Methylorubrum extorquens: one gene and its partner. The protein of the gene in region 1 interacts with the protein of each later gene in a pairwise test. Links are inferred from orthologs where the notes say so. Each region holds a gene or a part of one and is shown on either strand. Other genes may lie near its edges. The genes, in order: gyrA and gyrB.

Evidence for each region.
Region 2: the proteins of gyrA (region 1) and gyrB interact in binary tests that used the Escherichia coli proteins (3 or more experiments, as listed by UniProt). The link is inferred for Methylorubrum extorquens from one-to-one orthologs.

The regions. Positions count from the first base shown.
Region 1 is NZ_JALJXF010000001.1:1,202,610-1,210,212, reverse strand. The notes cover bases 4,194-7,508. They hold gyrA (DNA gyrase subunit A), read left to right. Parts: upstream 4,194-4,572; coding sequence 4,573-7,308; downstream 7,309-7,508. Other genes in these bases: mobA (molybdenum cofactor guanylyltransferase MobA), read left to right, coding at 4,194-4,262. Outside these bases: J2W78_RS05955 (nicotinate phosphoribosyltransferase), read right to left, coding at 15-1,313; J2W78_RS05950 (pyridoxamine 5'-phosphate oxidase family protein), read right to left, coding at 1,474-1,977; J2W78_RS05945 (hypothetical protein), read left to right, coding at 2,133-2,405; J2W78_RS05940 (Mrp/NBP35 family ATP-binding protein), read left to right, coding at 2,497-3,633; more of mobA, read left to right, coding at 3,663-4,193; J2W78_RS05925 (outer membrane protein), read left to right, coding at 7,529-7,603. UniProt on the Escherichia coli protein: A type II topoisomerase that negatively supercoils closed circular double-stranded (ds) DNA in an ATP-dependent manner to maintain chromosomes in an underwound state.
Region 2 is NZ_JALJXF010000001.1:3,440,015-3,456,711, forward strand. What follows is about bases 7,751-10,847. They hold gyrB (DNA topoisomerase (ATP-hydrolyzing) subunit B), read right to left. Parts: upstream 10,475-10,847; coding sequence 8,027-10,474; downstream 7,751-8,026. Other genes in these bases: J2W78_RS16300 (sigma-70 family RNA polymerase sigma factor), read left to right, coding at 7,751-7,964; J2W78_RS16310 (hypothetical protein), read right to left, coding at 10,687-10,847. In the rest of the region: J2W78_RS16265 (hypothetical protein), read right to left, coding at 1-726; J2W78_RS16270 (hypothetical protein), read right to left, coding at 723-1,352; J2W78_RS16275 (DUF2235 domain-containing protein), read right to left, coding at 1,459-2,949; J2W78_RS16280 (hypothetical protein), read right to left, coding at 3,093-3,857; J2W78_RS16285 (hypothetical protein), read right to left, coding at 4,036-5,334; J2W78_RS16290 (abortive infection family protein), read left to right, coding at 5,564-6,391; large conductance mechanosensitive channel protein MscL, read right to left, coding at 6,454-6,843; more of J2W78_RS16300, read left to right, coding at 7,257-7,750; more of J2W78_RS16310, read right to left, coding at 10,848-11,310; J2W78_RS16315 (MBL fold metallo-hydrolase), read right to left, coding at 11,417-12,061; J2W78_RS16320 (acyl-CoA thioesterase), read right to left, coding at 12,134-12,538; J2W78_RS16325 (hypothetical protein), read right to left, coding at 12,624-12,767; J2W78_RS16330 (hypothetical protein), read right to left, coding at 12,977-13,258; J2W78_RS16335 (YegP family protein), read right to left, coding at 13,387-13,572; J2W78_RS16340 (DEAD/DEAH box helicase), read right to left, coding at 13,746-15,278; J2W78_RS16345 (hypothetical protein), read right to left, coding at 15,546-15,782; sseA (3-mercaptopyruvate sulfurtransferase), read left to right, coding at 15,995-16,697. UniProt on the Escherichia coli protein: DNA gyrase negatively supercoils closed circular double-stranded DNA in an ATP-dependent manner to maintain chromosomes in an underwound state.

The DNA of each region.
Region 1 (7,603 bases):
GGCCTCCGATCGGTTCACACCACGACCGCCACCGCCGCCTGCTCCCCCACCCCGAACACCCTTTTGTAACGCTCCACTTCCGCCGCCGGCCCCTGGGCCTTGCTCGGGTTGTCGGAGATCTTCACCGTCGGGCGGCCCTCCGCTTCCGTCACCTTGCAGACCACCGAGATCGGATCGAGGCGCCCTTCCGGCACGAGGCCGCGGAAATCGTTGGTCAGTCGCGTGCCCCAGCCGTAGCCGATGCGCATGCGGCCGTGGAAATGCGCGTGGATCGCCTCGATGTCGTCGATGTCGAGCCCGTCGGAGAAGATCGCCAGCTTTTCGCGCGGGTCGCAGCCCCGCGACGCCCAGAAGGCGAGGGCCTCCTCGCCGCCCGCGATCGGCTCCTTCGAGTCGATGCGGATGCCGGTCCAGGCGGTGAGCCAATCGGGTGCGTTGGCGAGGAAGCCGGTGGTGCCGTAGGTGTCAGGCAACGCCACCAGCAGGTTGCCGGCATAGTCCTGCTGCCAGTCGGCGAGCACCGCGTAGGGCGCGGCCGCCAGGGCCTCATCGTCGTCGCCGCTGAGTGCGGCGTAGACCATCGGCAGTTCGTGGGCGTTGGTGCCGACCGCCTCGACCTCGCGCCGCAGGGCGATCAGGCAGTTCGAGGTGCCGAGGAAGGCGCCCTCGCCCAAGCCTTCGCGCATCGCCTGCACGCACCAATCCTGCCATAGGAAGCCGTGGCGGCGGCGCGTGCCGAAATCGGCGATGGAGAGATCGGGCAGGCGCTTCAAACGCTCGATCTTCTCCCAGACACGGGTCATGGCGCGGGCGTAGAGCACCTGCAGATCGAACTTGCCCATGCCGCGCAGCACCGCGCGGGAGCGCATCTCGTTGAGGATCGCGAGGGCCGGTACCTCCCACATCGTGGTCTCGACCCAGGGGCCGTGGAAGGTCAGCGCCACCTGTCCGTCGCGGGTCTCCAACTCGTATTCCGGCAACTGAAACGCCTCGAACCACGCCATGAACTCGGATGAGAGGATCTGGCGCTTGCCGTAGAAGGTGTTGCCGCGAAGCCAGGTGGATTCGCCCCGGCTCAAGCGGACCGTGCGGGCGTGGTCGAGCTGCGCCCGCAATTCCCCGAGGTCGATTTCGTCGGCCACCCGCACGCTCCGGGTGCGGTTCTGGATTCCGAAGCTGACGTTCAGCTCGCGGTGACGGCGGAAGATCATCTGCGCCATCAGGAGCTTGTAGAAATCCGTATCGAGCAGCGAACGCACGATCGGGTCGATGCGGAAATTGTGGTCGTAGACCCGCTTCGCGAGGTCGATCATGGGCCGTCCGTGTTCAGGGAGCGTCGGCCGAGCTTGGGGCGGATCGCCCCAGCGATCAACGTCGGCGGGCGCAGGGCATCATGACAAAAAAGGCGCCCCCACCAGAGGCAGGGGCGCCGGACGTCACGGGAATGGGCACGAGGCCCGTTCCCAGGAAGAATCAGGCGAGGTCGACCTTCTTGGTCTCGGTCTTCGGGCTCTCGCCGGTGAGCGAGGCCTTCACGTAGCCGTAGAGGTGAACCATCGTGGAGGACGGGCTGTCCCAGTACTCGCCCTGCTCGGGATGGATACGGATCAGGCCGACCTCCGGGTCGTTCTTGCCGTTGGGGAACCACGTCTTGAGGCTCTCCTGCCACTTCTCGTCGATGAGCTTCTGGTCGCGGATCACCTCGGCCTTGCCGGCGATCGAGACGTAGGTCTGGCTCGACGGGTCGGAATAGGAGAGGTTAACTTGGTTGTCGCGGCCGATCTCGGCGGTCTTCGGGCTGTGCAGCTTGGTGAAGAACCAGATGTCGCCGTTCTCGTCGATCTCGTTGTTCCACATCGGGCGGCTGTTGAGCGTCCCATCCTGGTCGGCGGTGGTCAGCATCGCGACCTTGACGTCCTTGACCAGCTCGAAGAGCTTCTTCGCGCCCTCGTGGTCGCGATGGTTGCCCTGGTGCATGAGATCCGTACTCCGTCTGTCGTCAATGGCGTGAGCCGGGCCGGCTGAGTCCCCGATCGATGGTCCGCTGCCCGGCGATTGCCTCGACAACGAGCGAGTTCGATCTTGGTTCAGGGGTGGGTCGAAGCTTTGCCGGAGAGTGACGGGTGAAGGAGATGAGGGTTGCGCTGCTGGCCCTGCTGCTGGTCGCCGCTGCGGTGCCGGCCTCGGCGGAGGTGCGCTTCGGCCCCGGTGTGCGGATCGGCGGCCACGACTTCTCGAACCGGCGCGCGCGCAGCGTCCATGTCGAGCGGGTGAATCGGCTGCGCGGCCCCGTCGGCTGCCGGCACCTGCGCCGCGGCGTCTACCGGCGCGGCGACGGCTCGGTCGTGCGTGGACCCATGGAAGAGTGCAACCTGATCGCCATTCCGCCGGGGCGGCGGCGCTGAGAATATAGCCCGAAGGCTGGCGTTTGCCACGAGGGTGGTTAGATGGTCGGGAGCGGGATGGCCCGCCCCGGCGCCCGATGGAGTTCGAGTTTTGGCGATCACGCGCGACGACGTGCTGAAGGCACTCTCGACCGTCACGGTCGACCGCGGCGGCACCACCCTGCCCGATTCCGGCCGCCTCTCGCAGGTGGTGATCGACCCGGGCAATCGGGTGATGTTCTCGATTCTGATCGATCCGAGCGAGGCCGAGCGCTTCGAGCCGGTGCGGCGCGAGGCGGAGGGCCGCGTCCTGACGCTGCCCGGCGTGTCGAGCGTGCTCGCGAGCCTGACCTCGGAGCGGGCCCCCAACCCGCCAGCCCCCGGCGCGGCCCCGCGTCAAGCGACAGGCGCTGTCGGAGGTCCCGGCGCCCCGCCGCGCCAGGGCAATGCGCTGCCGGGCGTGCGCCACATCGTGGCGGTGGCCTCGGGCAAGGGCGGCGTCGGCAAGTCGACCACCGCCTGCAACCTCGCCCTCGGCTTGAGTGCGCAGGGCCTCAAGGTCGGCCTGCTCGATGCCGACATCTACGGCCCCTCGGTGCCGAAGCTTCTCGGCCTCTCCGGCAAGCCGCGGGTGATCGACGGCAAGACCCTGGAGCCGCTCCAGGCCTACGGGCTGAAAGCCATGTCGATCGGCCTGCTGATCGAGCCGGAATCGGCGATGATCTGGCGCGGGCCGATGGTGCAGTCGGCCATCACCCAGATGCTGCGCGACGTGGCCTGGGGCGAACTCGACGTGCTCATCGTGGATATGCCCCCCGGCACCGGCGACGCGCAACTCACCATGGCGCAGGCGACGCCCCTGTCGGGCGCCGTCATCGTCTCGACGCCGCAGGATCTGGCGCTGATCGACGCGCGCCGCGGCGTGACCATGTTCCGCAAGGTCTCGGTGCCGATCCTCGGCGTGATCGAGAACATGGCGACCTTCATCTGCCCGAATTGCGGGGCGGCTTCCGCAATCTTCGGCCATGGCGGCGCCCGCCACGAGGCCGAGCGGCTGGAGGTGCCCTTCCTCGGCGAGATCCCGCTCACCATGGCGATCCGTGAGACCTCGGATGCCGGACGTCCCGTGGTCGCCACCGACCCGGACGGGCCGCAGGCCAAGATCTACCGCGAGATCGCCCAGAAACTCTGGGCCAACCTCAGCGGCGCACCCGTCGGCCGCGCGGCGCCGAAGATCGTCATCGAGTGAGGCCTTCTCCGGTCTCCGGTCCGGGCACATTGGGCCTGATCCTGGCGGGCGGCCTGTCGCGGCGGATGGGCGGGGGCGACAAGCCCCTGCGCCAGCTCGCTGGACGCACCCTCTTGGAGCGCGTCGCCGAACGGCTCGGCCCGCAATGCGCGGGCGGGCTCGCACTCAGCGCCAACGGCGATCCGGCCCGTTTCCGGGCGGTGTTCGCGGGAGCCGTCCTGCCCGACACCCTGCCGGACCATCCGGGGCCGCTCGCCGGCATCCTCGCCGGGCTGGAAGCCGCCGAAGCAGCGGGTCTGTCCCACATCGTCAGCGTGCCGGGAGACGCGCCCTTCCTGCCCGAGGACTTCGTCGCGCGGCTCGTTGCGACAGCCGTGGGGGAGGGCAAGCCGATCGCGCTCGCGGCCTCGGGCGAGCGGCGCCATTTTACCAGCGCGCTCTGGCCGATCCACTTACGCGAGGATCTGCGTGGCTGGCTCGCTTTGGGCGAGCGGCGCGTCGGCGGCTTCATCGAGCGGCACGGGGCGGCGGTGGCCTCCTGGCCGGTCGAGCCGATCGACCCCTTCCTCAACCTCAACGCGCCGGAGGATCTGGCCGCGGCGGAGGCGCTGCTGGCGCGGGTTTCCTGACCAGCCGGCAACGCACCGTTGGGAGGCGCCCGGATGTTGTGCAAGCCCCCTGGAATTCATATTTAAGTAACTGAGACCACGGCCTTTGGTCGGCCACGGCTATCCTGCCCCTACCCTCATCCCGAGGTGCCGAAGCGCGAGCAAAGGCCTCGAAGGATCCTCCAGGGATCGCACGCGAACTGGAGGATCCTTCGAGGCCCGCATTCCGCGGGCATCTCGGGATGAAGGCGCGGGTGGGATCGGCCGCGGGACCGGGTCCGCGGTGTTTTTCGATTCCGGTCGGAACGAACAGTAGATCGAGAGAGCGACGTTGGCAGACGACAACGACCAACCCGGCGCCGGCACGCCCCCGCCCGCGACCGACATCAAGCCCGTCTCCATCACCGACGAGATGCGCCGGTCCTACCTCGATTACGCGATGAGCGTGATCGTGAGCCGCGCGCTGCCCGATGCGCGCGACGGCCTCAAGCCGGTGCACCGGCGCATCCTGTTCGCGGCGCACGAGAGCGGGCACCTGCCCGAGCGCCGCTACGTCAAGTCGGCCCGCATCGTCGGCGACGTGATCGGTAAGTACCATCCGCACGGCGACCAATCGATCTACGATGCCTTGGTCCGCATGGCCCAGGACTTCTCGATGCGCCTGATGCTCATCGACGGGCAGGGCAATTTCGGCTCGGTCGACGGCGATCCGGCCGCGGCCATGCGCTACACCGAATCGCGTCTGGCCAAGCCCGCCAGCGCGCTCCTCTCGGACATCGACAAGAACACCGTCGATTTCCAGGCGAACTACGACGGGGAGCACGAGGAGCCGACCGTCCTGCCGGCCCGCTTCCCGAACCTCTTGGTCAACGGCGCGGGCGGCATCGCGGTGGGCATGGCCACCAACATCCCGCCGCACAATCTCGGCGAGCTGATCGACGCCTGCATCGCCCTCATCGACGATCCGAGCCTGACCATCGAGGCGCTCAACGAGATCGTGCCCGGTCCCGACTTCCCGACCGGTGGCCTGATCCTCGGCCGCGCGGGCACGCGGCAGGCCTACGCGACGGGCCGCGGCTCGATCATCATGCGGGCGAAGTCGCATGTCGAGGAACTGCGCAAGGAGCGCGAGGCGCTGATCTTCACCGAGATCCCGTATCAGGTGAACAAGGCGACGCTGGTCGAGAAGATCGCCGAACTCGTCAAGGAGAAGCGCGTCGAGGGCATCTCGGACCTGCGCGACGAATCCGACCGCGACGGCATGCGCATCGTCGTCGAGATCAAGCGCGATGCCATGGCCGAGGTCGTGCTGAACCAGCTCTACCGCTACACGCCGCTGCAATCCTCGTTCGGCTGCAACATGGTGGCGCTGAACGGCGGTCGCCCCGAGCTGATGAACCTGAAGGACCTGCTGCTCGCCTTCAACGACTTCCGCGAGGAGGTCGTCTCCCGGCGCACCAAGTTCCTGCTGAACAAGGCGCGCGAGCGCGCCCACGTCTTGTGCGGTCTGGCCATCGCGGTCGCCAATATCGACGAGGTGATCCGCCTGATCCGGACCTCGCCGGACCCGAACACCGCCCGCGAGGCCTTGATGGCCCGCGACTGGCCGGCCCACGACATTGCCCCCTTGATCGCGCTGGTGGACGATCCGCGCTACCGCGTGGCCGAGGACGGCACCTACCGGCTCTCGGAGATCCAGGCCCGCGCGATCCTCGACCTGCGCCTGCAGCGCCTCACCGCCCTGGGCCGCGACGAGGTCGGCGACGAGCTGAAGAAGCTCGCCGACGAGATCGCCGACTACCTCGACATCCTGCGCTCGCGGGTCCGCATCCAGGCGATCGTGAAGACGGAACTCGCCGAGGTGCGCGCGCTCTTCGCCACCCCGCGCAAGACCGAGATCATCGATTCCGATTTCAGCGTCGAGGACGAGGATCTGATCGCCCGCGAGGACATGGTCGTGACCGTGTCCCATGCCGGCTACGTCAAACGCGTGCCGCTCTCGACCTACCGGTCGCAGCGCCGCGGCGGCAAGGGCCGCTCCGGCATGAGCACGCGCGACGAGGATTTCGTCACCCGGCTGTTCGTGGCCTCGACCCACACCCCGGTGCTGTTCTTCTCCGACCAGGGCCAGGCCTACAAGGAGAAGGTCTGGCGCTTGCCGATGGCCGCTCCGAACGCGCGCGGCAAGGCGCTCGTCAACATCCTGCACCTGCAGAACGAGGGCGAGCGCATCTCGACCATCATGCCGCTGCCCGAGGACGAGACGTCCTGGGATACGCTCGACGTGATGTTCGCCACCGCCTCCGGCAATGTCCGCCGCAACAAGCTGTCGGACTTCACGACCGTGAACCGCAACGGCAAGATCGCGATGAAGCTCGATCCGGGCGATCACATCGTCCATGTCGAGATCTGCCGGCCGGAGCAGAACGTTCTGCTGACCACCGCCCTCGGCCAGTGCATCCGCTTCCCCGTCGAGGATGTGCGCGTCTTCAAGGGCCGCGACTCGACCGGCGTGCGCGGGATCAACCTGGGCAAAGACGACAAAGTCATCTCGATGGCGATCCTCAACGCCTTCGACGCCTCGCCCGAGGAGCGGGCCGGCTACCTGAAGATGCGCCGGGCCGTGATCGGCGATGCGGGCGAGGCGGAGGCCGAGCCGGCCGAGGCCGAGGAGACCCCGGAGGCCACGGCGATCTCGCTGGAGCGCTACAACGAGATGGGCGCCGCGGAGCAGTTCGTGCTGACCCTGTCCGATCGCGGCTTCGGCAAGCGCTCTTCGTCGTACGAGTACCGGACCTCGGGCCGCGGCGGCAAAGGCATCACGGCGATGCGGGTCAACGCCCGCAACGGCAACCTCGTCGCCTCCTTCCCCGTGGAGGCCTCGGACCAGATCATGCTGGTCACCAATGCCGGCCAGCTCATCCGCGTGCCGGTGGACGACATCCGCATCGTCGGCCGCGCCTCGCAGGGCGTGACGGTGTTCAACACCGACAAGGCCGAGCGTGTCGTCTCGGTGGAGCACATCGAGGGCGAAGACGACAACGGCGACGGCGAAGAGGCCGCCTGATCGAAGGGCTGCGGAGGGGCCGAACAGGCCCCCTCCGCAGCTCGGCGGGCGATGCTGATCAAAATTTTGTGATACGGGATTATTTTCGGAATTACAGTATTCGCTTCAAGTCATGACGCGGTGTTGTCGTCTCAATATAACTGTTGCCGTTATATCATAGTTTCCGTGCCCAACCGCCGGTAGAGAAAGTGCGGCTTTCCTCACACCTTCGGTTCGAGCCTTGCGCAACTCCCTGATCCTCTCCGGCCTCGCGGGCGTCCTCCTTTCCGGAACCGCGCTGGCCGCCGACCTGCCG
Region 2 (16,697 bases), 2.2 Mb from region 1 along the record:
GTTCGTCCAAGGCACGCCGAGGTACATCTGCATCATGCGGGTGCCGAGCCCCGCGTAGGTTCCGGTGCCGAAGAGAACGGACGGGCTGGGCTCGATCACCATGGCCCCGGACAACCACACCCAGTCGTGAGGTTGGTCGATGCCTTTGCCCTGCCGCTCGATGTGGGTCACCATCATCTGAAGGCCGAGTTGATCCATGAAGAAGGCCGACATCACGGCCTCGAAGTCGTCCTCGGTCGAGAAGGAGGCCTGGGCCTGCCGGCTTTTGTCGTCCACGCGCCACAGCGTGCCGGCCGACGCAACGGCATCTGCGATGTCGACCTCGTAGAGGTGCCCCTCCAGCGTGAACCGCATAGTCACAGTGTGGAACCAGTCCGCCATCTCGCTTGGCACCCCGTCACTACGGCGCCCGTTGAGGCACCAACGGAGCATCGAGAGCAGCGTCGACTTACCCCTGAAATTCCTGTCGCTGAGGATGGCCGTGAGACCGGGCCCGAGATCGTCCCAGGTGAAGGAGATCGGCCCGGGCGCCCTCTCCCCCTTCCTCTCACCGGTGAACGCGAGCGAAAGGATGCAGAGGCGCTTGGGCACCGCGATTGACGGCTTATAGGCCACACCATGACGGGCGAGAACGGCCCGAACGTCCTCTACGCCCCGACCGGATTTCGATGCAATCTGCGCAATCAGCGAGGACGCATCGGTCCGTTGCAGTTCGCTCGCCATCATGCAGCCTTCAGCTTTTCGAGACGGAGCCGGACGCGCTCGGCAGTCGTCGGGATGATCTGACCCGTAGCCGCATCGTGGTATTCCTTCTGCTGATGCTGCCGAGCCTTTAGGTCGTAGCCCCCGCGTCCGCTCGCCACGCGCAGGACGAGATCGACGCGCTGGTCGTACCAGCCCATCTCCGGCACCCCGGCCACGATGCGGTCCAGCAAGTTGACGGCTCGGTCTCCGACAAGGAAGTCGTGTTCGTCGTTGCCCTTCTGCTTCTGGAGGGAGCGAAGCATCACCAACCCCCTGCTTTTGAGGATGCTGAGAACGGTGTCGAGGGGTTCGTAGGCGCCGAAATAGCGACGCAGCATGGGTACGCGACGAAGGTCAGGCTCTTCCTCCGCGAAGATACCGTCGGCGATGTCGAGGTATTCCTGGTCGCGCGTGAGTTCGTAGAGCGTGAGGAGTTCATCCGCCAAGTAGTCCGGGTAGCGGACCCAGAAGTCGAGCGCCTGAACTTTGGTCTCACCCCTGAACACCCGGTGATACCCGTCGACGGGCTCGCCTCCATAGGGCGTGCTGCCCTTCACCAAGATGAAGAGGATGCGCAGGGCATTCCGGTGGTAATCGACCTTGGCCATCCTGAGAGTGCCGTTCGAGCCGTATTCGAGTGTCGTCCGGAGAATCGGTCGGCCAAGCTTACACCGCGCGAGCGGGGGGCGCAGCGGTAGGCCGTACGCATGAAGGCTAGGAGTTAGCCCGAACGGCGTCGGGTGAGGCGGCTGCCGTCACATAGCCGGCCTTGAAATCCTCGTGAGATGCCAAGGCCTCGGGCCGGTAGGCGCCCCTGCCGGCGCACTGCGTCACCTCGGCCATCTCGAACCGCTCGTAAACGGTCGGGTGAACCGGGGCGCCGGGCGGAACCGTCCGTGGCTTCACAGGCCAACCAAACCGGCCCAGCCGGGGCACCAGCCAGCGGGGGAAGATGCCGGCAATGGTGTCGCGCATGCTGGCGACCTCGCAGTGTTGCATGCCGTCCGCGGCCGGGTGCAGGCGCAACCGCCCGTTGCCAGGCTCGCCCGGCACCATGCCATCGACCAGCAGCGGGTTCGGAATGGTCGTCGCCTCCTCGACCATCCAGCCCAGGGCGATGTCGGATAGCCGGCTCTCGGCCTCGGGGTAGCTGCCTCCGATGTCGGAGTGGTTCCCCGCGAACCACATCTGGACGAGCGGCTCCGGCTCGTCGCCGACCTTCTCACGGACCGCACCCTTCTTGCCCCACCCGACCGGCGGGAAATCGGCGCGGGTCTCGTCGATGGCGAGCGCGTGCCGAGCGTAGCCGACGTGACCGGAGAGGAGGCGGTCGTAGTTGCCTGAGCGCCACTGCGCGAGGTGCCGATGGGTCTTCCCGTCGACCGGGCTCTTCTCGATGGTCTTCACCGCCGTCGGTAGCCAGCGCAACAGGATGAAGGCGCCCATCAGAGCCAGGATGGAAACGAACGGTCCCCAGAAGCCCGTATCGAACGAGAGGTCGAGCAGCGCCGCCGGCACCGCCGCTACGAGGGCGGCGAGCAGCGCTAAGCCTGCGCCGATGCCCCAGCGCAGCGGACCGGTCGAACCGAGCGAGGCCACGGTGTCGAAGACGCCTACGAAGTGTGGGGCTACGTTCGAGCGGAGCTCGTCGCCCGAGCCGTACCTATGTCGGAAGCGCCTGGCGAGCTCGAAGCGCTCCTGCTCGTACTGCGCCCGAGGCGAGCCGGCTCCGTACTCGTAGACCTGCAGAACCGCCTCCTTGGCGATGGCGCGCGTTGCTCGGCGGAACCGGGGCAAGTAGCCATCCGGCGCCGTGGTCGGCACCCCACAAAGGAACAGCACGTTGGCTACGCACCGAGCCGTGTAGGCGCCCCGGCTAAAGCCCACGAGATAGATCCGGTCGCCCGGCTCGTAGTGGTTGACGATGAACTCGTAGCAGTCGGTGATGTTTTTTGTGATGCCCAAGCCGGTCACAGAGGACAGCAGCTTCTGGAGCCGACGGTACGCACCGAGGAAGCCAGTGGCCGACCCGTCGGTGCCCAGCCCGGGGTCGTAGAAAGCGACTTGGTCGCGCGGGTCGATGCCGCTGTCCGGGCCGACCCGACAGACGCGGTAAAGCTTGTACACGTTGCTGAGCCGCTGCTCCTCGCGCAGCCCACCTTCCTGGCCGGTGCCATCGGAGAAGACCACGATGTTCTTCGGCATGGCCCCCCCGGAACGCCTGGGCACGACTTCCCGTCGGCCAAGATACCCAACGTATTGGTTCGTCCTTTGTTCCGGCCACGCTCGTAACCGGTCGCGCGGAACTTTCCGCTTCTCCTTAGTAGACCGCGTGGTCTACCTTTCCTTCATCGGCTGAGGATGGTCCGCGACGAGAACTGCCGGTCGCTGCGATAGAGGCTCTCGACGATGCGCCCGTCGTCGCCATGGAAGATGGCCGAGACCGCGTATTCGTCAGTTTTCCGGAATACGATGCCGGTCTCGTTTTCCGGTGTTGGTCCGTATGGAAGCGGGAATACTTCGACTTCGGCATCGGAATAGGCTTCGCGGGTGCCCGCGTAGGGGTCCGCCTTGCCGGCGCCGGAACCCTGACGATAGGCATGGAAGCGCCGAAGTGCATCCTCGATGCGTGTTCGGAAGTGCCGATCCTTGACCCGATGAATGGCGTCCAGCAGGACCTTGTGCTCCCTCTCATCGTGCAAGGGCCGCCGGCGGCCGACATCAGGTTGCCTACGGTTCCGCAGGAAGACCAGCATGCGGGATAGGTCCAGGTAACAGTCCAGCAAGTCGTCGTCTGATAGCGAGCTGCGGCTTTCCGCATATGGCACGAAGTGGCGGGTCCCGATCCGGTCGAACTCCTCGAAGCGGGCCAGCCTGGTGACGAGAGCATGCTCATCGGCCCAGAGCCGGTCCGGGCTCTTCGCCGTTTCCCGCTCCCAATTCCACGCCTTCTCATACGCCCGGCGCATCAGCTCGGGATCGGCTTCCATGATGAGGTTTGCGAACTCCCGCCTGAGCGTCTCTAAGTAGCGGCACTCGGCCTCATCGAGGTTGCGGGCGGCCTCGATGAGCTTGGCCTCCAGCCCTCCCGTTATCCATCTAAACAAACCCACGATTCGCCCCCTTTACGCTGCTGAGAGCGTAACAGACGACATGCGCTCGTTGCGATGAGCCCTCGGCGTGGCGGTCGTCATCGGCCTGCTCTACGAGATGCCATCGCCGGTTGGGTCAAAGCCCGGAGTTTGAACGACTTGGTACACGCCTCAAGACGATTTGAGATCGATCCAGGTCTCAGCCCGTGGAAACGATCTCCTTCTCCCACCTGTCGATGATGTTATCGAGCCGTCGAAATATGCCGGCATCTAAGTCGGGATCGACGACAAGGGCAGCATTCACAAACCCTGGCGCTCCTTCCACGGCGGGCAGTCTCCAGGCGTTGTACCCGATGACGCCGTCACGTGTGCCTTTGGGCGGCGTCCGCCATTCCCTCCACCGAGATGCAAGCTCCGGGCTGGTGCGTTCGAGCTCCTCGAAGTCGATGGTCCAGTGGCGGTCTGAGACGGTCCCGAATTCAGGAGTGAACCGGGGCAAGAGATAATCGCGGACAATGTTGTCGAGATCGTGGAGCACCCCAGATGGCGTATTGAAGTCAGGGCGGACGATAAGCTGCAGCCCAACAGGTACGACCAGCGGCTTCAGCAGCCAGTCCCACCTTGCCTTAAAGCAAGCTATCGCCGAGTCGATACGATGTCGGAAATCATTCGAATTGCCACGCGCGGTCGGGAGCTCGCCTACATCAATGCGAAAAGACGATTTTCGCATCAGTTGTACCCAGGCCTCAGGTTCAATGGGCTGAAACGGCCCTCTCGGACACCTATAAAGATAGGCCAACATTTCGATGTCAAGAATCGATTTACGCAAGAAGACGTCCTGCGCCCCGCTCCTAGTGAGTTTCAGCATCGCCTCATAAAGCAGATCACCCATCCTGCTTCGCTGTGCAGCCTCATTATCCTTCATTCTTTTCAGATCACGGATCGCTTCTTCCCTTATCTCCTTCTCGTACTCATCTTGGGGGTTGTCGTAGTACAGCGCCATCATGGCTTCTAACCCCAACTCGACATCATCGAGCATCGATCTCAGTGGTCTGGCCTCGACGGAGATGGAGGGATAATCCTCCCCGTGGCGGCATAGAACTTCAAGTGCATGGATTTGGGAGTCATCCTTATACAGTAGGCTTTTTTGCCGAATGCCGACTCGTGCTTCGACCATCCCGAACAGATCCAGCAGATTTTTGGCGATAGTATGCACGTGCGGCGCGGTTTTGCTCGTTGTTGCAAGGTCAACACGCAGAGCGATACTGCCCCTGAATGAAGACCTCTTCAACTCGCTCATTTTTTGCGCCAATGTTTCTTGAAATGCATCCTTGTCTTTGGCAGACATCTTTTTGGATTGAGGCTCTATATCGTCGATCCAAATTCGCAGCCGCTTGTTCTTGCGGCGTCGATATTGAGCCAGCTTTCCCTTTGGCGTCTCCATGAATGGGCGTGCGGAAACCGGTGAACTGCCCGAACGCCGTCTGCTACGCCTCATCCGATCTGATCCTTAGCAATCTGTGGCCAACACTATGCAGCCTTTGGGCATTGAACCAACGATGGCCGCTCCCGCTCGAAATGATATCTCAGGTTGCGGAGCGATATCGGGCATGGAACCGACAGGACCGCTCCGAGCAGGCTATCATAGCAAGCGCATTTCAACGGTCGGCACGATATACAGGCGACATGGCCAAGGGCCGTCCACGCAGAATCATACGAGGTTGGAAATGCCGACGGCGCGGCGCATCCCCGACGTCTTTCAGGATGATGAAAGGCTAGCAGGCCGCCTGAAGGTTGCTCTCGCCGAAGCGCTATCGCGCCGATTTGGCGAAAGCGACTGGAAGAAGTTTGCGGCCCTCCATGGCCTGACTGAGCGCCTGGAGCGCCATCCTCGCTTCTATCGGAGCTTGAGTTGGGGCGACGACGATCACGAAGGACATGTCGTCGATTTGGTAAACAACCTCTTTTCGGACGACGAGGATGCGTTCGCTGCCCTGTTCGATAACAAGGATGTGCGGTTCTGGCTCGCAACGCATGGGTACCGAGACATCGTCGAGTTATGGGAAGGTACTGGCGATCCACTGTTGGCTGCCCTTGCACACGGAATGTCCGAGGTCAGCGCATCCCGCGATATTGTGGACCTTGATGCCTACGCGGCACGCATCGAGAAGTCCCTTCCGTCCGATCCCCACGGTGCGCTCGGCGCAACCAAGGACATGCTCGAAGCGACAATGCGTTCGATCCTGCGCAAGCGAGGCGAGACCGATTTCGAGAAACTCGATTTTCCTGGGCTAACCGGGCGCTGCTTCACCCTGCTCGGAATGGCGCCGAACACGCCTCCGGCAACGCCGAGCGAAAAGTACCTGCGGAAGATGGCGTCCAGCGCCCGGGCGATGATCGAGAGCGCCAATGAGCTTCGGAATCTCGCGGGGACCGGCCATGGACGGGTCGTCGGTGAGGAGGTTGCGGTATCGCCTGACGACGCGAGCTTGGTCGGTTCGTCCGGCTTGGTTTTGGCGGCGTGGCTCCTTCGCCGGCACCAGACTGCTCCTTGAGGAGTCTCCAACGTGAGCGAGGCCGCCTTCTCTCGAAAGCAGCCTCGCCTAACGTCAGGTCACTAGCCCACCCAAAGCAGATGCCTCAAAGCGGGAATTTGATCTCGAAAACGTAACATTGCGCCCGAGATCACGTTCATGGCGCGAATCACCATGAACAGCACGAACGCGATGATCGTGAAGTTGACGGCGAGCGTCAGGAACTGGCCGTAGCCGATCACCGCGCCGACTTTCTTCGCCTCGGCATAGGGCATGCCCGCCTGCACCTTGGACGACAACGGGATGTAGTAGTTCGAGAAATCGAGGCCGCCGGTCACCGCGCCGATGATCGGCATGATGACGTCCTGAACCAGCGACGTGACGATGGCGCCGAACGCCGCGCCGATGATCACGCCGACGGCGAGATCCACCACGTTGCCGCGCAGCGCGAATTTCTTGAACTCTTCCAACATACTTGGACTCCTTGAACCACCGGCTCCGGCGCAGGCCGTTGCGTGCACAGCTATGCCGCAGGTCGTGGCCGCCAAGGCAAGCCGATAAAGAGGAAGCCCTGCCGATGACGGTTTGCCACCACGCAGCGTTGCCGATTCCCGCCGGTGCGAAGCGAACCAGCCGTACGCAATTCAAACGGCTAAGCTGAAAGCAAATCGCGGGACACTGCAATCTTCGGCCCCTGTCGCGCTGCGATCCGGCGATCTTTCAGAAAAACTCCGAAACAATTCCAAGGGCTGTGCGGGCGATCTGCTCTACCTGCTTAGAGGGATTGGGGCTTTTTCCGTCTCCGTTTAGCATCAGTTCATTTTTCAATTGCTACCGAAAGGTGACTACTTCAAACGCCCTGCCCTATCCCGAGGTGCCCATCCGGATGCCCGACGAACTGATTCGCAGCCAATTGCCGGAAGATCCCGGTTTTGTACGGGGTGAAGCGGCAAAAGCCGTTCCGCGCCAGTTGGCTCTCGCCTTGCGGGATTACTTCGATCTGGCGGAGCAAGCTCCGTTGCCGAGCCCGCTGGCGGCGCTGTTGCGGCAGTTCGAGACAGCTCTCGCCGCCCACGGCGGACAGGTCGAAGCCATCTTCCGCGACGATCTGGTGAAAGCGCTGCCGATGTTGCGCACCTTCGCGATCTCGCTCACGGCCAACCCGACCCGTGCCGACGATCTCGTTCAGGAGACGATGGTGAAGGCCTGGGCCAACCGCGAGCGGTTCACGCCGGGCACGAACTTCACGGCGTGGTTGTTCACCATCCTACGCAATCAGTTCTACACCGAGATTCGCAAGGGCCGCCGCGAAGTCGAGGATGCCGACGGCGTCCATGCCGGCACGCTCACCGCTCACCCCGACCAGGAGCACGCGGCGGGACTGCGGATGGTGATGAACTTGATCGGCACCTTGCCGCTGCCGCAGCGGCAGGCGCTTCTGCTCGTCGGTGCCGAGGGCTTCACCTACGAGGAAGCGGCCGAGCAGCTTGGCTGTCAGGTCGGCACAGTCAAGAGTCGCGTCAGCCGCGCCCGCGCCTTCCTCGTCGATTCGTACGAAGGCCTTCCGGATGGATTGTCGGCGGCACGGGCCTGACCCGGGCCACCGTCCATCGGCATCGTCCCGAGAGCCGTCACCGGCCCTTCGGGCTCACGCCATCACACGTCGAGATTCGCGACGCTCAGCGCGTTCTCTTGGATGAACTCGCGGCGCGGCTCCACCACGTCACCCATCAGCTTGACGAATAGGTCGTCGGCGTCGGTCGTATCCTTGACCTTTACCTGCAGCAGGGAGCGCACGTCGCGATCGAGCGTCGTTTCCCAGAGCTGCTGGGCGGTCATCTCGCCGAGGCCCTTGTAGCGCTGGAGCTGGAGGCCCTTCCGGCCGAACGCCATCACCGCCTCGAACAAACCAACAGGGCCGTAGAGTTCGGTCTCGTCCCCCTTGCGGGCGAGCGTCACCGGCTCCTCGTAGATCTCGCGCAAGGTCTCCGCCCGCTCGGCAAGTCGGCGTGCCTCCTGCGAGGCGAGCAGCGTCGCATCGAGGTTGGCGATCTGCGTCACGCTGCGAAGCGTCCGGCTGAAGACGTAGCCGCCCTCCGAGGCCGCCCCGGTCCAGCCCTTTTCGATCTCGTCGGCAATCCGGTCGAGACGCTTGGCGGTGCGGTCGGCCAGGACCTCGGCCTCACCGGGATTCTCGGCCACATCCTTGGCGAAGGCGCCGGCCAGAACCGATTGCTCGACCACCGAGCGGTCGTAGCGGGTGTGGAGCCCGTGCAGGATGCCGCGGAAGGCGCGCGCTTCCTCGACCAGGGTCTTGAGCTGGGCACCCCCGAACTCGGTGCCGGAGGCCAGCCGGAGCACGGCGCCCTCGACGCCCTGATCGATCAGGTAATCCTCCAGCGCCCGCTCGTCCTTGAGGTAGAGGGTCCGACGGCCGCGCTCCGCTTTGTAGAGTGGCGGCTGGGCGATGTAGAGGTGACCGCGGTCGATGAGCTCCGGCATCTGCCGGAAGAAGAACGTCAGCAGCAATGTCCGGATGTGCGAGCCGTCCACGTCCGCGTCGGTCATGATGATGATGCGGTGATAGCGCAGCTTATCCGGGTTGAAGCCCTCGCGGTCAGTGCTCGATCGGCCGATGCCGGCGCCGAGCGCGGTGATCAGCGTGCCGATCTCGGCCGAGGACAGCATCCGGTCGGCGCGTACCCGCTCGACGTTCAGGATCTTTCCACGCAGCGGAAGCACTGCCTGGAAGGTACGGTCACGGCCCTGCTTGGCCGAGCCGCCGGCGGAATCGCCCTCGACCAGCAGCAACTCGCATTTGCTCGGATCGCGCTCCTGGCAATCGGCGAGCTTGCCGGGCAGCGAGGCGATGTCGAGCGCGCCCTTGCGGGTGATGGTCTCGCGCGCCTTGCGCGCCGCCTCACGGGCGGCGGCCGCGAGCACGACCTTGCCCATCACCGATTTCGCCTGGGCCGGGTTCTCCTCGAGCCAGGTCGAGAGACCCTCGTTGAGGATGTTCTCGACCGCCGGGCGGACCTCGGAGGAGACGAGCTTGTCCTTCGTCTGCGACGAGAATTTCGGGTCCGGCACCTGCACGGAGATGACAGCGGTCAGCCCCTCGCGGCAATCGTCGCCGGTGAGCGAGACCTTCTCGCGTTTCGCGACGCCCGAGGATTCGGCGTAGCCGGTGAGCTGGCGCGTCAGGGCGGCGCGGAAGCCCGCCATGTGGGTACCGCCGTCGCGTTGCGGGATGTTGTTGGTGAAGGGCAGGACGGTCTCGTTGAACGAGTCGTTCCACCAGAATGCCACCTCGACGCGGATGCCATCGCGCTCGCCCAGCACGGTCACGGGCTTCGTCATGCCCTCGACCGACTTCCGGGACCGGTCGAGATAGCGCACGAAGGCCTCGACGCCGCCCTCGTAGCAAAGCTCCTCGCGCTTGTGCTCGGCGTGGCGCGCATCGGTGACGACGATGCGCACGCCTGAATTGAGGAAGGCGAGCTCGCGCAGACGCTTCTCCAGCGTCGGATAGTCGAACTCCACCATGGTGAAGGTTTCGGTCGACGGCAGGAAGGTCACCTCCGTGCCGCGCCGATCGCCCGCAGGGCCGACGACCTCCAGCGGCGCCACCGCGTCGCCGTGGCGGAACTCCATGCGGTGTTCCTTGCCCCCGCGCCAGATCCGCAGCGTCAGGCTGGTGGAGAGCGCGTTGACGACGGACACGCCGACGCCGTGCAGTCCGCCCGACACCTTGTAAGAATTCTGGTCGAACTTACCGCCGGCATGGAGCTGGGTCATGATGACCTCGGCGGCCGAAACTCCCTCTTCCCGGTGGATGTCGGTGGGGATGCCGCGTCCGTTGTCCGAGACCGTCACCGAGCCGTCGGCATTGAGCGTCACCGTCACGAGGTCCGCGTGGCCCGCGAGCGCCTCGTCGATGGCGTTGTCCACCACCTCGTAGATCATGTGGTGCAGGCCGGAGCCGTCGTCGGTATCGCCGATATACATGCCGGGCCGCTTGCGCACGGCATCCAGGCCCTTGAGCACGCGGATCGATTCCGCGCCGTAGCTGTCGGCGGGTTCGGTGTTCGGGGAGTCAGCCATAAAATTCCTCGGGCAGGCGGCTCTTGAGCCTTTTCTCGAGCCCGTACGGGCCGGGTGTGCCTGCTATTTCCGTCTCGTCTTCATATAGGCGTTCCCCCCTGATTTTGCATCGCTTTTTACGTCTGGAAAGCGTTGTTGCGTGCTCTTTGTGGACCGATCGCGTTAACGACGCGTAAGGGCTCTTCAGCACGCCGTCGCGCGAATGGACAACATCAGGTCGCGGGGTTCCCGCGTGCATCCTTGAGTTCGATCCGCGCTCCGGATCGAAGCGACAGCGCCTCCAGATCGGCTTTCAATCTCGCGCCGTTAAAGCTCCGTTCCGGGAAGGTGTCGGCGGAGGGCTGAAACGAAATCGTCGTTCCGCAATGATCGTCCGTGATCGCCCGGATGCCAAGCGGCGAGAGCTGCACACCGTGCCGGAATGCTAGATCGAACGACGTGCCCCCAATCCGGCTCTCGATCTGTAGCCAGTATGAAAGTGCGTTGACGACACACAGCCCCGTCTGTTCGACACCGCCCGCGAGATCTTTCGGATCGAGCCGCGTCATCGCGGCTTCCAACTCACTGATTTCGCCGCCGCTGCCCGGCTCGCCGGACAAGCCCGGACCATCGTCAGAGACAGTGCAGGAACCGTCAGCGTCGAGGCACACCCGAATACAGCCAGCGCAGCGACCGGAGCGCTCGCGAAGCGCATAACTCACGGTGGCGAGCACCATGTTGTGCAGCCCAGTCCCGTCCTCCGTATCGCCGATGTACATGCGCGGCCGGACGCGCACGGCTCCGAGGCCGAGAAAGACTCGGATCGAACCGGCATCGGACGCCATCATGTCGAGCACTCCCGCATCATCGCCCAAATAGCGCACGCTGCCGGCCCGACCGTTCGAGTCTCACCCGACACGGTGGCCGGCCGGTGAAGCCGTGCGGGCGACGATCCAGACCGTTTCATCCCTGCAGGAACGGGTTCGTCATCCGCTCCTGCCCGAGCGTTCCGGTCGGCCCATGGCCGGGGATGAAGGCGACGTCGTCGCCGAGCGGCAGCACCTTCTCCTTGATCATCCGGATCAGTTGCTCATGGCTGCCGCCGGGCAGGTCGGTCCGGCCGATCGACCCCTGGAACACCACGTCGCCGACCAGGGCGAAACGGGCATCGCGGCTCATGAAGACGACGCTGCCGGGGGAGTGGCCGGGGGCGTGCCAGATGTCGAAGGTCAGGCCGCCGACGGTGACCGTGTCGCCCTCGTTGAGCCAGCGATCCGGCGTGACCGCGCGGGCGCCGTCGATCCCGTAATTCGCGCCCGTCTCGGGCAGGGAATCGAGCAGGAACCGGTCGGCTTCGTGCGGGCCCTCGACGGGAACGCCGAGGCGCTCCTTCAGCTCGGCGGCGCCGCCCGCATGGTCGATATGGCCGTGGGTGAGCAGGATCTTCTCGACCGTCACGCCCTGCGCGCGGATCGCCGCCTCGATCCGGTCCAGGTCTCCACCGGGATCGACCACGGCGCCGGCCTTGGTGGCGTCGTCCCAGACCAAGGTGCAGTTCTGCTGGAACGGGGTGACCGGAATGATCGCGGCGCGGGGCGTGGCGGGCATACGGACTCGGCGGTTCGAGGATGTCGCCCCGGTTCTAGACCGTCACGCCGGGAAGCGCCAAGGGGAGGCGCCTCAGTCCTCGACCGGGATCGAGCGCGGACGGCCCGCCTCGTCGATGGCGACGAAGGTGAAGGTCGCATCGGTGACCTTTTCGCGAATCCGGGTCTGGAAGCGCCGCGCCCAGGCCTCCAAGTGGATCTTCATCGAGGTGCGTCCGACCCGGCCGATCCGGGTATAGACGCACAGCACATCCCCGACCCGCACGGGCCGGATGAAGGTCATTGCATCGACGGCCACGGTCACGACCCGGCCCTGCGCCCGCTCGACCCCGGCGATGCCGCCGGCCTGATCCATCTGCGACAGCACCCAGCCGCCGAAGATGTCACCGTTGGCGTTGGTGTCGGCCGGCATGGCGATCGTGCGCACCGTCAGGTCGCCGACGGGATGCTCGTCGCCCACATCGATCGTCTGCATCATCGATCCCCCCGTTCGCGCCGATTCGAACACGCGTTGTCGGACAGCGAAGCACGGGCGCCGATCCCGCGCCAGAGGCGGAACCGCGTCAGGGCATCAGGCCGAGAAGCTCCAGCCCGGCTGCGAGAAAGATCGCCGCAGCGCAGACGAACAGCTCGAGCGGGATGTCCTGCCAGGATAGGGTACGAGCGGGCGCAATCGCGCGCCGCTGCCGCGTCACGAGATCGATCATGGGACGTCCTCCGGAGCGACCCGTCTCACGCGGGCCATACTCGCTTGAACGCCATCCTATATCGGTCCGCGGCCTTTGGAAAAGCGCGGGGGCTGATCGGTCGCTCCAAGATGTAAGCACGAAAAAGCCCGGAGCGGTGACGCTCCGGGCTCAGATCGGAAACGATCGTCTTCAGAAGTCAGGCGTGACTCCCGAGGGATCCGTTCGGCTTAGTAGTAGAAGCGACGCGGGCCATAGAAACGGCGCGGGCCGTAAAACGGACGGCGGTAATACGGGCGACGGTAGAACGGGCGCGGGCCGTAGAACCGGCGGCCGTAATAGGGGCGCGGACCCCAGCCACGGCGGTAATATTGCGCCTTCTCGACGGTCGCGGGCGTGGCTTCGGTCACGAGCGCGGACGACGGGCCGACCGGGGCGGCCGACGCACCCTGCGGTGCCACCGCAGCGAGGCCAAGGACCATCAGCGCGGCAAGGAGGAGTTTTCTGAGCAAGTGGGCATTCCCTCTTCGGCAATCGCGAACGGACACGCCGAACCCGGCGTACCGCGCGAGCGAGAACGCACGAGGCCGCAAAACGGTTTCGCAAAAAATGAGCGCCTGCGGTGACCTATGAAACGGGGTCAGGCGATCTTCGTCGTCATGTCGACGACGGACGCCTGGGCGCTTCCCTTCACCAGTTCGATGCCGCGCTCGCAATCCTCGCGGCGAACATAGCTCTCACCGGAATCTGCGATGACGTTGCCGTTCTGGACGCGCAGGCGCCAGCGCCACTGCCCACCCGCATCACGATAGAGTTCGTAGCGCATCCCGCCTGATCTCCTGACAGGCCGTGCTCCGAACGAGAACGGCGCGGGATGAACGCATCCCGCGCCGAAAAGATCGATTTCCATGTCCCGTCGAGACCCGAGGATCGGTTGCGTCGTCCCCCGCCGCGCAATGCGGCGAGAGTCCGATGCGGGATCGTCAGGTCATCCGGCGATCAGGAGCGCGGTGCGCGATCGAGCCAGCCGATCGCCCGGCCGCCCTCGCCACCGGAGCGCGCGGGCCGACCGTCGCGACGGCCGTCGCTCGGACGGGCTCCTTGCGGACGCGCACCCTGCGGGCGGGCCTCACCGGCCCGCTCGGGGCGGCGCTGGTCCTGCCGCTGAGCGTCGGGACGCGGTGCGCCGGCGGCGCGCTGGTCCTGGCGGTGGCCCGGCTGTCCGCCGGGACGCCCGCCGCGAGCGTCGTGGGCGCGCGGCTCGCCGCGTCCCTCGCCACCCTGGCCGCGACCGCCGCCCGGACGACCCTGGCGCTGGCCGGGGCGACCCTGCGGCTGACGCGGCGGACGGCGCGCCTCCTCGGCGGCGTTATCCTGCGCCTCCTGGCGCGTCGGCGGCACGAAGCCCTCGGGGAACCCGGCGACGGGTACCTTCTGACGCGTGGTGCGCTCGATGTCGCGCAGGTAGCTGCGCTCCTCGTCGTTGCAGAACGAGATCGCCTGGCCCTCCGCACCCGCGCGGGCCGTGCGGCCGATGCGGTGGACATAGGATTCCGGCACGTTCGGCAGATCGTAGTTCACGACGTGGGTCACGCCATCGACATCGATACCGCGGGCGGCGATGTCGGTGGCCACCAGCACGCGGCAGGAACCGTCACGGAAGGCGGCAAGCGCCCGCTCGCGCTGCGGCTGGCTCTTGTTGCCGTGAATCGCCGCGCTGACGACGTTGGCCTTGTCGAGGCCGCGCACGACCCGGTCCGCGCCGTGCTTGGTGCGGGTGAAGACGAGCACACGCTCGATCTTCGGATCACGCAGGACGTGATTGAGCAGGGCCTGCTTGGCGCCCGTGTGGCAGAAGATGACCTGCTGATCGACCCGCTCGGCGGTGGTCGCCACGGGGGTGACCGCGACCTGCACCGGGTTGCTGAGGTACTGGTCGGCAAGCCCGGCGATGTTCTTCGGCATGGTGGCCGAGAAGAACAGGCTCTGGCGCTTGGCCGGCAGCATCTTCACGATGCGCTTGAGCGCGTGGATGAAGCCGAGGTCGAGCATCTGGTCGGCCTCGTCGAGGACGAGGATCTCGACGCCCTCCAGCGTCAGCGCGCGGCGATCGACGAGGTCGATGAGCCGGCCCGGCGTGGCGACGAGGATATCGACGCCCGGCGCGATCGCCCGCTCCTGGCGGGTGATGTTCACGCCGCCGAACACGACGGTGTTGGTGTAGGGCAGATGCCGGCCGTAGTCCGAGAAGCTGTCGGCGATCTGGCTGGCGAGCTCGCGGGTCGGCGACAGCACGAGCACGCGGCAACCGCGGCGCGGCGCGCGGCGACTGTCGAGCGACAGGCGATGCAGGATCGGCAGGGCGAAGGCAGCGGTCTTGCCGGTGCCGGTCTGGGCGATGCCGCAGAGGTCGCGGCCCTCCATCGCGGGCGGGACGGCCTGCGACTGGATCGGCGTCGGCGTAACGTAGCCGGCCTCTTCCAGCGCGCGGAGCACGGGCTGAGCGAGGCCGAAATCGGTGAATTGGGTCAAGTCGGTACTTTCAAGGCAGCGGAACCCGCAATCCGGCGCATCAAATCGCGCGGGACTATCAAAGGCGGGTCCATCGGTCCGGGAGGCTGCCCGCGTGATGGGGCGGCCTGGGGTGCATACACGTTGAAGAGAGGGGCCGGGGCGCAACCTTGGAAAAGGCGCGAACCGTCACGCAGCCCCCTCAAGCGACCCCGTTCGGTCGCTGACGCTGCAACTGCGATATGCGACGTTGCACCCGCGAAGTCAATGAATGTCGGAGCGCCTCGCTCACGCCTCGTCGAATCGGCTCATGCTGAAAATCTCGATGCCCGCGCCGTCGACGACGCGAACTGCCTCGGCGGCCGTGCGCGCGCGTTGCGGCACTCGCGCCCGGGCGAACAGCCGCTTGGCCCGCTCCGCCGCCGCCTCCGGGCTCGCCGTCCGCACGGAGACCCGCTGCTGCACGCCGCCCGGCGCGTCCGGCTCCTCCGGCCCGAGCACTTCGATGTGATAGGTTTCTCGCACGGACATGCACCCTTTTCGCTGTCGTCCCGCGCTTACCCGAAGATCGCGCCGGTGGCAGGGGCGTAACGGACGCCACACCGTCGCGCCTGCTTTTCACGCAGGGTGATCGCGCGAAGCAATTGCCATGACTTTTGGGCTCGTGGCCTTGCCGAATTCCCGCCAATGCCGGATGTGATGTCTTCCCCGCGAAGACCCGCGCAGCGAGGATGTTCATGACCACATCGCCCTTCGTCACGGTGGAATGGCTGCATCAGCGCCTGAACGCGCCGGACGTCGTCGTGCTCGATGCCTCGTGGCACCTGCCGGCGCAGGGGCGCGACGCCGCGGCCGAGTATCAAGCGGCCCATATCCCCGGTGCGATCCGCTTCGATCTGGACGCGATGAGCGATACCGAATCCGCCCTCCCCCACATGCTGCCGCGGCCCGAGGTGTTCTCCTCGAAGATGCGGACGCTCGGGGTCGGCGACGGGGCGCAGGTCGTCGTCTACGATGGAATGGGGCTGTTCTCGGCGCCGCGGGTGCGCTGGATGCTCCAGACCTTCGGCATGCGCGAGGTCAAGATCCTGGAAGGCGGCATGCCCGCCTGGGTCGCGGCGGGCTACCCGACCGAGGACGGCGAGGGCCGCCCGCGCGACCGGCGCCATTTCACCGCCCGGCTCGACAACGGCGCCGTGGCGGATGCGGGTGACATCGCCCGCGCCCTGGCCGGCGGCACGACGCAGGTGGTCGATGCGCGCTCCGGCCCGCGCTTCCGCGGCGAGGAGGCGGAGCCGCGCCCCGGCGTTCGCCCCGGGCATATGCCCGGCGCCAAGAACCTGCATTACGCCGCCCTCCAAGCGAATGGCCGCCTGCGGGACGAGGCCTCGCTGCGGGCCGCAATCGCGGAGGCCGGCGTCGATCTCGACCGGCCCGTCG